DNA from 2 places in the Sphingomonas kaistensis genome. Region 2 is predicted to be linked to the other one. Evidence: predicted binding sites of a transcription regulator. Region 2 holds the regulator's gene; the other holds the start of a gene.
The links. The regulator LexA, encoded in region 2, represses DNA repair genes until DNA is damaged. The targets are predictions, from matches to a motif close to GTTCCNCNCTTGTTCT.
Positions count from the first base shown of each region.

Region 1: a site for LexA is predicted at 2,544-2,559, ahead of V6R86_RS04255 (ImuA family protein). Genes of this name have one in related genera too.

Region 1 is NZ_CP145607.1:892,054-897,356, forward strand. Features, by position in the region: gene V6R86_RS04240 (HIT domain-containing protein) at 48-425, opposite strand; gene V6R86_RS04245 (SspB family protein) at 477-962, shown strand; gene fumC (class II fumarate hydratase) at 1,078-2,469, shown strand; gene V6R86_RS04255 (ImuA family protein) at 2,659-3,276, shown strand; gene V6R86_RS04260 (DNA polymerase Y family protein) at 3,200-4,735, shown strand; gene V6R86_RS04265 (error-prone DNA polymerase) at 4,751-5,303, shown strand, end outside.
Region 2 is NZ_CP145607.1:1,687,512-1,692,814, forward strand. Features, by position in the region: gene uvrA (excinuclease ABC subunit UvrA) at 1-565, opposite strand, end outside; gene V6R86_RS08255 (hypothetical protein) at 700-858, opposite strand; gene V6R86_RS08260 (PRC-barrel domain-containing protein) at 923-1,486, opposite strand; gene lexA (transcriptional repressor LexA) at 1,643-2,302, opposite strand; gene V6R86_RS08270 (aminodeoxychorismate/anthranilate synthase component II) at 2,362-2,934, opposite strand; gene V6R86_RS08275 (peptidylprolyl isomerase) at 2,952-4,901, opposite strand; gene tpiA (triose-phosphate isomerase) at 5,018-5,303, shown strand, end outside.

The DNA of each region.
Region 1 (5,303 bases), 800 kb from region 2:
TCCGCCCGTGCAATCCCTCTGTCACATGCCCGCCACAGGGGGGCGATTCAGCGCGCCAGCATCGGCCCCAGCGGCTGGCCGCCGAACAGGTGGACATGGAGGTGCGGCACTTCCTGCCCCGCCCGCTTTCCGGTGTTGGCGAGCAGCCGATAACCCCCCGGCTCCGCCCCGACGATCCGCGCCGTTTCGCCCACCGCCCGGACGAAGCCGGCGATCTCGGCGTCCGAGGCATTGGCCGAAAAATCGTCCCAGCTGACATAAGCGCCCTTGGGGATCACCAGCACGTGCACCGCGGCGGCCGGGCTGATGTCGTGAAACGCCAGCGCATGCTCGGATTCGAACACCGTCTTGGCCGGCAATTCGCCGCGCAGGATGCGGGCAAAGATGTTGCTCTCGTCGTACGGCTGCTTGTGATCAATTGGCATGAACGCGTTTCCCGGTTGACCCTGATGGGCACCTCGCTACCAGTTCGGGCCATGGCCGACGAGAGTCCAGAAAGCCTGATTCCCTATGACGAGATCGTGCAGGAAGCGCTGCGCGATGTGGTCGGGAGAGTGCTGTCCTCGGTCGAAAAGGGCGGCTCGCTGCCCGGCGGCCACCATTTCTACATCACCTTCCGCACGCGCATGCCGGGGGTCGAGATTCCCAAGCATCTCGCCCAGCGTTTCCCGGACGAGATGACCATTGTCATCCAGCATCGCTACTGGGATCTTCATGTCGCGCCCGACTTCTTCACCGTCGGGCTGAGCTTCGGCGGCGTTCCGGCGATGCTCCGCGTGCCGTTCGCGGCGGTGACCGATTTCGTCGATCCGGCGGTCGACTTCAGCCTCAAGTTTCAGGCCAATGGCGCCGAGAACGACGGCCACGAAGAGCATGACGAACCCGAGAACGACGCGCCCACCGCCGTTCCGGTGGAAGACGGCTCGAACGTCGTCTCGGTCGACTTCACCCGCAAGAAATAACCCAGCCGTCGTCATTGCGAGCGCAGCGAAGCAATCCAGCTTCGCGGTCGCCCGAGTGGATTGCTTCGTCGCTCCGCTCCTCGCAAGGACGAGGCAGCTCAAGACGAGGAAACCCATGACCAACACCCGCACCGAAACCGACAGCTTCGGCCCGATCGAGGTTCCCGCCGATTGCTATTGGGGCGCGCAGACGCAGCGCAGCCTCGGCAATTTCCCGTTCGGCGAGCGCGAGCAGATGCCGATCCGGCTGGTCCATGCCCAGGCGATCGTCAAGCAGGCGGCGGCGCGGGTGAACCGCAAGCACGGCCTCGACGGCAAGCTCGCCGACGCGATGGAAAGCGCGGCCTCGGCAATCATCGCGGGCAGCCACGACGACCAGTTCCCGCTGACCATCTGGCAGACCGGCAGCGGCACCCAGACCAACATGAACGTCAACGAGGTGATCGCGGGCATTGCCAACGAGGCGCTCGGGTCCGGCAAGGGCGGCAAGAGCCCGGTGCACCCCAACGATCACGTCAACAAATCGCAGAGCAGCAACGACAGCTTCCCGACCGCGCTGCACGTCGCGGTGGTGCTCAGCGCCGAACAGCAGCTCTATCCCGCGCTCGAGCGCCTCACCGCGGCGCTCGACGCCAAGGCGACGGAGTGGGACCGCATCGTCAAGATCGGCCGCACCCATACGCAGGATGCGACCCCGCTGACGCTGGGCCAGGAATTTTCAGGGTACGCCGCGCAGCTCAAGAGCTGCCGCGCCCGGATCGAAGGCGCGCTCGAAGGCAACCTTCGCAAGCTCGCCATCGGCGGCACCGCGGTCGGCACCGGACTCAATGCGCCCGCCGGTTGGTCCGACGACATGTGCGCCGCCATCTCCGACATCGCCGGCAGCCGGTTCGAGCCTGCCCCCAACAAGTTCGCCGAAATGGCCGCCCGCGACGGGCTGGTCTTCTTCCACGGCGCGCTCGCCACGCTGGCGGTGGCGCTGACCAAGATCGGCAACGACATCCGCTTCCTCGGCTCCGGCCCGCGCTCGGGCCTTGGCGAACTCAGCCTTCCCGAGAACGAGCCGGGCAGCTCAATCATGCCGGGCAAGGTCAATCCGACGCAGGTCGAAAGCCTGACGATGGTCTGCGCGCAGGTGATCGGCAACGGCCAGGCAGTGACCGTCGGCGGCATGCAGGGGCATTTCGAGCTGAACGTGTTCATGCCGCTGATCGGCTCCAACGTGCTGCGCTCGGTCGAACTGCTGTCGATCGCAATGGTCAGCTTCGCCGAACGCTGCGTCGAGGGCATGACCGCGAACGAGGACCATATCGCCGAGCTGGTTGGCCGCAGCCTGATGCTGGTCACCGCGCTGGCGCCCGAGATCGGCTACGACAATGCCGCGACCATTGCCAAGCACGCCCACAAGAACCGCCAGACGCTGAAGGAAGCCGGTCTCGAACTCGGCCTGGTCGACGCCGAGACCTTCGACCGCGTGGTCCAGCCGGAAGCGATGATCGGGCGCTAGGCCTTCCCGCTCGCAACGCTCAGGACGGCTCGTCGAGTCGCCCGATTGACTCTATTCGCGGACTCGCGCGAATAAGAACAAAAGTAGAACATGAGCGTTGCGAGTCGTGTGGAACGAGGTCTTCATCTCGTCGCCGGCGGGGGTTCCCGCGCGGCTAGCGAAGGGCGTGCGGAAGCGCGCCTTCCGGCCGTGGCCATGCTGCAGCCGGCGGGCGCGATCCTGTCCGAACTGTTTCCCGCCTCGCCCCGCGATGCCGGCTGGACCGGCTTTGTCCTCCGCCACCTCGCCGCGCCAAAGCCCGTGCTGTGGGTGCAGGAACGGATGGCGATCCTCGAAGGCGGGCGAGTCCATGCCGCAGGGCTCGGGGGCCTCGGGTCCAACCTCATCCATGTCGAGGCGCGCGACGCCAAGACCGCCTTGTGGGCGATGGAGGAGGGGCTGCGATGCGCTGGGCTAGGCGGGGTGATCGGGGAATTGTGGGGCGACCCGCAGGCGCTCGACTTCACCGCGACGCGGCGGCTGGCAGTCGCGGCGGAGCGCTTCGGGGTCGCCTGCTGGCTGGTCCGGCTACAGGGCGCGGCCAACCTGTCGGGTGCGCGCGAACGCTGGCGGCTGGCGAGCGGCCCGAGCGCCGCCCATCCCTTCGACCACAAGGCGCCGGGCAGCCCGCGCTGGACCGCCGAACTGTTCCGCTCGCGCCATCGCGCGCCCGCCAGCTGGGTAGTCGGCGATGAGCCGGCGGATCTGCTCCCTGTGGCTGCCGAACCTTCCGATCGAGCGCTGGGCGGCTGGCAGCGCCGCGCCTGAGGCCGAACTCGCTCGCCCCCTCGTCCTCACCGTCGAGGGCCGCCACGGCCAACTGATCCACGCCGTCACCCCCGCCGCCGCCGAACGCGGGGCGTGGCCCGGCGCCCGCCTCGCCGACGCCCGCGCGCTCGACCCCGCGCTGGAAGCCGAACCCGCCGACCTTGCCGGCGAAGCCGCCTGGCTCCGCGCCGCCGCCCGCTGGGCCAGCCGCTGGTCGCCGCTGGTCGAGGTCGACGGCCCCGACGCCCTGCGCCTCGACGTCACCGGCGTCGCCCACCTGTTCGGCGGCGAGGAAGCCTTGCGCGCCGACATGGCCGCGCGCTTCGCCGCCATGGGGGTGAGCGCGGCGACCGCCATCGCCCCCACCGCCGGGGCCGCTTGGGCGCTCGCCCGCTACGGCCGCGCCGCTCGTCTCACCGAGCCCGACGTGCTGCCCCGCATCCTCGCGCCCCTGCCGGTCGCGGCGCTGCGCCTGTCGCCGCAAGCCACCCACATGCTGGTGCGTCTGGGCCTCAAGCAAATCGGCGATCTTGCCGGCGTGCCGCGCAAAGCGCTTGCCCGCCGTTTTCCCAAGGACGAGCATCCGCTGGACGCCCTAGACCGCGCGCTCGGCCGCAAGCCTGAGCCGCTGACGCCGCTGCCCGACGACCCGCCCCCACGCGCCCTGCTCCCGCTGAAAGAACCGGTGGTCCACGAACAAGCCTCCGCCGAAGCGCTGGCCGAGCTCGTCCCCCGCCTCGCCGCCGAGCTCGAGCATCGCCAGCTCGGCGCCCGCCACCTCGCGCTCACCGCCTTTCGGGTCGACGGCAGCGTGGGCGAGGTCGAGGTCGCGACCTCGATTCCCTCCCGCGAGCCCGCCCACCTCCACCGCCTGCTGTCGGGCATCCTCGAACGGCAGGGGATCGACCCCGGCTTCGGGATCGACGCCTTTGCGCTCGAAGTGCGCTGGTGGGAGCGGCTCCACTCCGCGCAGGATGCGCTGCTCGGCGACGCGTCGGGCGAACTGGCGGTCGCGGCGCTGATCGACCGGCTGAGCGTCCGCCTCGGCCCCGCCAAGGTCCGCCGCCCGGCTCCGTGCGAGAGCCATCTCCCCGAGCGCGCCGCCGGCTGGGCCGAAGGGATCGCCGCGGCGCCCGCGCCCGCCGACCCCGCCGCCACGCAGGCCGACGACCCCACCCGCCTGCTCGACACGCCCGAGCTGATCACCGTCGTCTACGCGACCCCCGAAGGCCTCCCGCGCCGCTTCATGTGGCGCCGCAAGGTCCACGACATCGCCCGCGCTGCTGGCCCGCGCCGCGTCTCGCCCGAATGGTGGCGCGAACGCTCCACCGCGCGGCTACGCGATTATTACAAGGTCGAGGACGTGGGCGGACAGCGCTTCTGGATCTTCCGCGAAGGGGTGGTCGGCGACGGCCGCGGCGGCGCGCCCGCCTGGTTCGTCCACGGCCTGTTCGCATGATGCGGAGCCGCCGCCATGCCTGAACAGGAAGGCTATGCCCGCCGCCGTCTCGAATGGCGCGAAGGCCCGCTCCCGCCGATCCCGAAGGCCGTGTTCGTCGAGCTCGGCGTCACCACGCCCTTCTCGTTCCTGCGCGGTGCGTCCGACGCGCTGGAGCTGATCCCGCAGGCGATGAACCTCGGCATGGACGCGATCGGGGTCGCCGACCGCAACACGCTGGCGGGCGTGGTGCGGATCCACAGCAATGCCAAGACCGCGGGCCTGACACCGCTGATCGGCTGCCGGCTGGTGGTCGCCGCGCCGCTTGCCGCAACCGCAACCGTGGTTCCGCTCCGCGCCGAAACGCCGGCCGACGCCCCGCCCTCGGCCGAGATCGAACTCCTCGCCTACCCCATCGACCGCGAAGGCTATGCCCGTCTCTCGCGCCTGCTCAGCCTCGGGCAGGGCCGCGCGATCAAGGGCGAATGCGACCTCACCCTCGCCGACGTCGCCGCCCATGCCGAGGGGATCGCCTTCATCGCCTGGCCCGGCGAGGATCTCGACCGCTTTGAGGCGCAGCTGCCGCTTG
Region 2 (5,303 bases):
CGTCGATCTCGTAAAAGGTGCCGTCGACGCGAACGCGGGTGAAGCCGGCGCGCTGCCATTCGAGCAGTTCCTTGCGATACTCGCCCTTGCGGCCGCGGACGACAGGGGCGAGCAGGTAGTGGCGGCTGCCTTCGGGCAAGGCCATCACCCGGTCGACCATTTGCGAGATTTGCTGGGCCTGGATCGGAAGCCCGGTGGCGGGCGAATAAGGGATACCGACGCGCGCCCACAGCAGGCGCATGTAATCGTAGATCTCGGTCACGGTGGCGACCGTCGAGCGAGGGTTGCGGCTGGTGGTCTTCTGTTCGATCGAGATGGCGGGCGAGAGGCCGTCGATATGCTCGACATCCGGCTTCTGCATCATCTCGAGGAACTGACGGGCATAGGCCGACAGGCTCTCGACGTAGCGGCGCTGTCCCTCGGCATAGATGGTGTCGAAGGCGAGCGAGGATTTGCCCGAGCCGGAGAGGCCGGTGATCACCGTCAACTGGTCGCGCGGGATCGAGACGTCCACGCCTTTGAGATTATGTTCGCGCGCGCCCTTGACGGTGATGTGAGTCAGCATGGAGGAGGTTTGTTCCGTTTTCGTTCTGGAAGCAAGCGCAAGGCGCTGGCGATAGGGCGAAATGGGAACGAGGGCCGCTCAGGGCAAGGCGGGTCGGTGTGGTTCGTATTGGCCTACAGCCTTAGATCAAATCCTTAATCGATCTGAGCTTTTACATCTTTGCGTTTGGCTCGCCTGACGCTGGCGGGGTCGCCAAACGGGAAACCAGGTTTCTTGCCCTGGAAGATCTCGGCGTCCGCGATTTGCGTGCGCAGGACGTTCGAATTGTCGCCGTAGAATAGCTTGCTGGTCACACCCACCCCCTGGCCCGGCCCCGCCGACCCTAGCGGGGCTGGCGGGGTGGGCAAGGTGGGGGGCTTAGCGGCGGACGCGGCCGGCGCGGTCGAGATCGCGGCCGTGCTCGCGGTCGCGGCGGCGGTTTTCGATGGTGTAGGCGACGTCGTCGGACGTGAAGTCGACGCGATAGCCGCCGCGGCGTTCGTCATAGCGCAGTTCTTCCCAGCGGACGGGGACCACTTCCTCGTCGAGGCCGAGGAAGCCGGTGGCATGGCTGAGGACGGCATAGCGGACCTGGCCGCGGACCTTGTCGATCATCAGTGCCTTGACGGTGCCGAGTCGGCGGTCGTCGCGGCCGTAGACGGGGGTGCCTTCGACCTTGCTCGAGGCGATGAGGTCGGGGGTTTCGTCGTAAGGGATGCCGCGGCGGGCGCGGTGGTCGTCGTCGCGGGCGATGCGCGTGTTGTCGCGGCGGCTGTCGAGGGTGTCGCGATCGTCACGGTAGCGGTCGGACGGGCCGCGGTCGTCGCGGCCGCCGCGGAAGAAGCCGCGACCCCAGCTGCGCGAGCGATCACGGTCGCGGTCGTAGCGGTCGTCGAGGGCGCGATCCTGGGAATTGTCGTCGGAAAAGCGGTCGTAGGCCATGGCTGGTGTCCTCCTGCGAAATGGGTACGCAGGAATAAAGCGGCACGGTGGGAAGGCGTTCCGCCGGTCAGCGGCGGATTGAGGCAGATCGGCGAAAGGAAACCGATGAGGCCAGCGCGTTAGGACTGAGGTCCCGGCCTGCGCCGGGACGACGGCTTAATGGTAACGGCGGATGAGGCCGGCGAGCTTGCCCTGGATCTTGACCCGGCGCGGGTCGTAGCGCTGCGGTTCGTGGGCGCGGTTGGCGGGGTCGAGGCGGACCATCTGGCCTTCGCGGCGGAAGGTCTTGAGCGTGGCTTCGGCGTCGTCGATCAGGGCGACGATGATCTCCCCCTCGCGCGCGGTGTCGGACTTGCGGATCAGGACATAGTCGCCATCGAGGATGCCCTCGTCGACCATCGAGTCCCCCGACACTTCCAGCGCATAATGTTCGCCCGGGCCGAGCAGGGCGGCGGGGACGGGAAAGCTGTCCTGGCCCTGCAGCGCCTCGATCGGGGTGCCGGCGGCGATACAGCCGGCGAGCGGCAGGTCGATGGTATCGTTGGCGGGAACCACGGCGCGCGGCTGCGGCGCGGCGGTCGGGGCGGGGGCCGACCCTTGGGTGTCGGGCAGGCGCACCACTTCCAGCGCGCGGGCGCGGTTGGGGAGGCGGCGGATGAACTGGCGTTCTTCGAGCGCGGAGATCAGGCGGTGGACCCCCGACTTGCTCTTGAGGTCGAGCGCTTCACGCATTTCGTCGAAACTGGGGCTGATGCCCGACGCCTTGAGCTGCTGGTCGATGTAGGTGAGCAGTTCGCGTTGTTTGACGGTGAGCATGGTTCACGAGGCCCTGTAGTGAACAGACGGGGAACGAGTAAGGAACGGATGCGGGGGTGTCAAGCGGGGGCGTGAGCGAGGCGCAGGAAGTTCGCCAGAAGCGCAAGGCCGTGCTCGCTGGCGATGCTTTCGGGGTGGAACTGGATGCCGTGAAGAGGGGCGGTACGGTGGGCGAGGGCCTGGACGGTGCCGTCACTGCCGTGGGCGGTCACGTGGAGGCTGTCGGGCACGTCGTTCGCCACGAGGCTGTGATAGCGGGCCATGGTGAGCGGAGAGGGGAGGCCCTCGAACAAACCGCTGCCGTCGTGCGTGATGCGGTCGGTCTTGCCGTGCATCGGCTCGGCCCGGGCAATCGCTGCGCCGGCGGCGAGTGCGATCGCTTGGTGGCCGAGGCAGACGCCGAGCAGGGGCTTTGCGGTCTCGATGCAAGCGGCGGCGAGCGCGACCGAGATGCCGGCGTCGGCGGGGTGGCCGGGACCGGGGCTGATCAGCAGCGGGCCGTCGTGGGCGAGCGCTTGCGTGACGGTGAGCGTGTCGGCCTGCGCCACCGTCACGGTCGCTCCTAGCTGGCGAAGGTAGTCGACCAGCGTGAAGGTGAAGCTGTCGTGATTGTCGACGACAAGGAGGTGCACGTCACTCCGGCGCCCCATTACTCCGCTTGGGCGCCGCCGCCGAGGATGCGGCTGCGGGCGGCGCGGATCGCGTCCTCATTACGGGAGACCCCAAGCTCCTTCTGCGCGGCGGCGAGCCATTGCAGCGCCAGTTCCTCGCCCGCGCTGCGCTGGAGGTTGGTGACTTCACCGGCGATCAGCTGCGGGTTGGAGGCGGCGTTGCCCGGCACCACCCGGTCGAGTTTGACGAGGTAAATGCCCGAGGGGCCCGCGGCGCGCTGCGCCTTGCCCGGCGCAAGGGTGAACAGGATGCGAAGCGGCGGGGGGACGTCCTGGCCCTGTTGCGCAAACTGGGCGAGAGCGCCGCGGCGCAGCTCGACCGCTTCGGGGGGCTTGACCCCGGAGACACCGGCGGCCGCGACCGCTTCGGCCAGCGAGCGGCCCTGGGCGACCTGCTGGAGGATGGCGGATGCGGCCGCATTGGCGCGGTCCTGCGCGCGCTTGGCGATGAAGTCGGTGCGGACCTGGTCCTGGATGCGGGCCAGCGGGGCCGGGGCGGCGGGGATCACTTCGGCGACGTCGACCAGCACATAGCCGCCGTCGTTGGGGAGCGGTTCGACCACCGGCTCGTCATCCGCGCCGATGTCGAAGCTGGCGCCCGGAACGGCGGCATATTCGGGCGGAAGCTTGAAGTCGGGCTGGTCGAAGGCAGCACCGGCGCGGGTCAGCGCGGGGGTGACGAGCACCGGCAGCCGGTTCGCAGTCGCGACCTCTTCGAAGGTGCGGCCGTCGGCGAGGCTGTCCTCGATCTTGCCGACAAGGTCGGCGATGGCGTTCTTGCGCTTTTCGGCGGTCAGCTGGGCGGCGATTTCGGCGCGGGCATCGGCGAGGCTGCGGCCGGCGGCGGTCTGGATGCTTTCGACCTTGATCACGTCGAAGCCGGTCGAGGACTGGACCGGGCCGACCACGGTTCCGGCGGGCGCGGAGAAGACCTGCGCGGCGACGGCTTCACCGGCGCGGGTGACGAGTTCGGCGCGGGTCACCGGGCCGACACTGACGTCGGCGGCGGAGAAACCGGCGGGCGCGGCGGCGGCGGCAAAAGTTCCGCCAGCCTTGGCGCGCTGGGCGATGGCGGCGACCGCCGCCTGGTCGGGCAGGGTCGCGCGGCTGATCACGCGCTTCTCGGCCCCGCCGAAGGTCGCCTGGTTCTGCTGGTAATAAGCCGCGATTTCCCCATCGGTCGCGGCGACATTGCCAAGCTGATCGTTGGTGATGCGGGCGAGGCGGAAGGTGCGGCGTTCGGGCACCGTGTAGCGCGCGACGTTCTGGCGGTAGAAGGTCTGGAGCTCGGCCGTGGTCGGTGCGGCGCCGCCGGTGAAGGCCGCGAAGGGCAGCAGCGCGAGGCTGCCGCTGCGCTGTTCGAGCGAGGCGTCGGCATAGGGCCGCGCGATGCCCGGCGCGATGCGGACGCTGGCGGCGACGGGGGTGATGATGAGGCGCTGGAGAAGGCTGGTTTCAATCTCGCGGCGGACCTGCGCGTCGGTCAGGCGCTCCTGCGCGAGAAAGGCGCGATAGGCTTGTTCACTGAAGCGGCCGTCGAGCCCGCGTACGCCCGGGATCTTCACGATCTCGGCGTCAACCAGCTTCTTGGACACGGTGAAGCCATGCTTGCGGGCGTAGGCCCACAAGGTGCGTTCCTGGATCAGCGCGTTGACGATGGCGTCGAAGTCGCCGGCGAGATCGGCATAGGTCGCCTGCGGGTTCTGCTGGCGGACCTGCGCCAGCCGGCGCTGCATGGCCGTGTCGAGATCCGCCGCAGTCAGTTCCGCATCGCCGACCTTGGCCAGCGTGTTCTGCGGCAGGGAGCCGCCGCCCTGACTGAGGTTGGAAATGTCCGCAATCGCGAAGCTCGCCAGGATCAGCAGCAGGAACAGGACAAGGATGCCGGTCCCGACTTTGGACTTCGACAGGCGGCGGAAGGTCTTCATGGGTCGGCTGTGATCCTGTGGAACGGGTTGCACGGCGCTTTAGGGGCGGCGCCGCCTTCCTTCAAGCAGACGGCCTTGCTAGGCGCGCGGTTGAGCGAAACTGAACGGGAACGGGCATGATCAAGCTGATCGCGGGCAATTGGAAGATGCATGGCACGGCCGACAGCCTGGCCGAGATCGAGGCGGTGGCCACCTTTGCCGAGAAATATGCCGGGGCGGTGGATGTCGCCTTGTGTGTGCCGGCGACGCTGATCCACCGGGCGGCGGACACGGTGCCGGGCTTCGCAATCGGGGCGCAGGACATGCATCATAACGACAAGGGCGCGCACACCGGCGATATCTCGGCGGCGATGCTGCACGACGCCGGGGCGAGCCTGGTGATCGTCGGGCACAGCGAGCGGC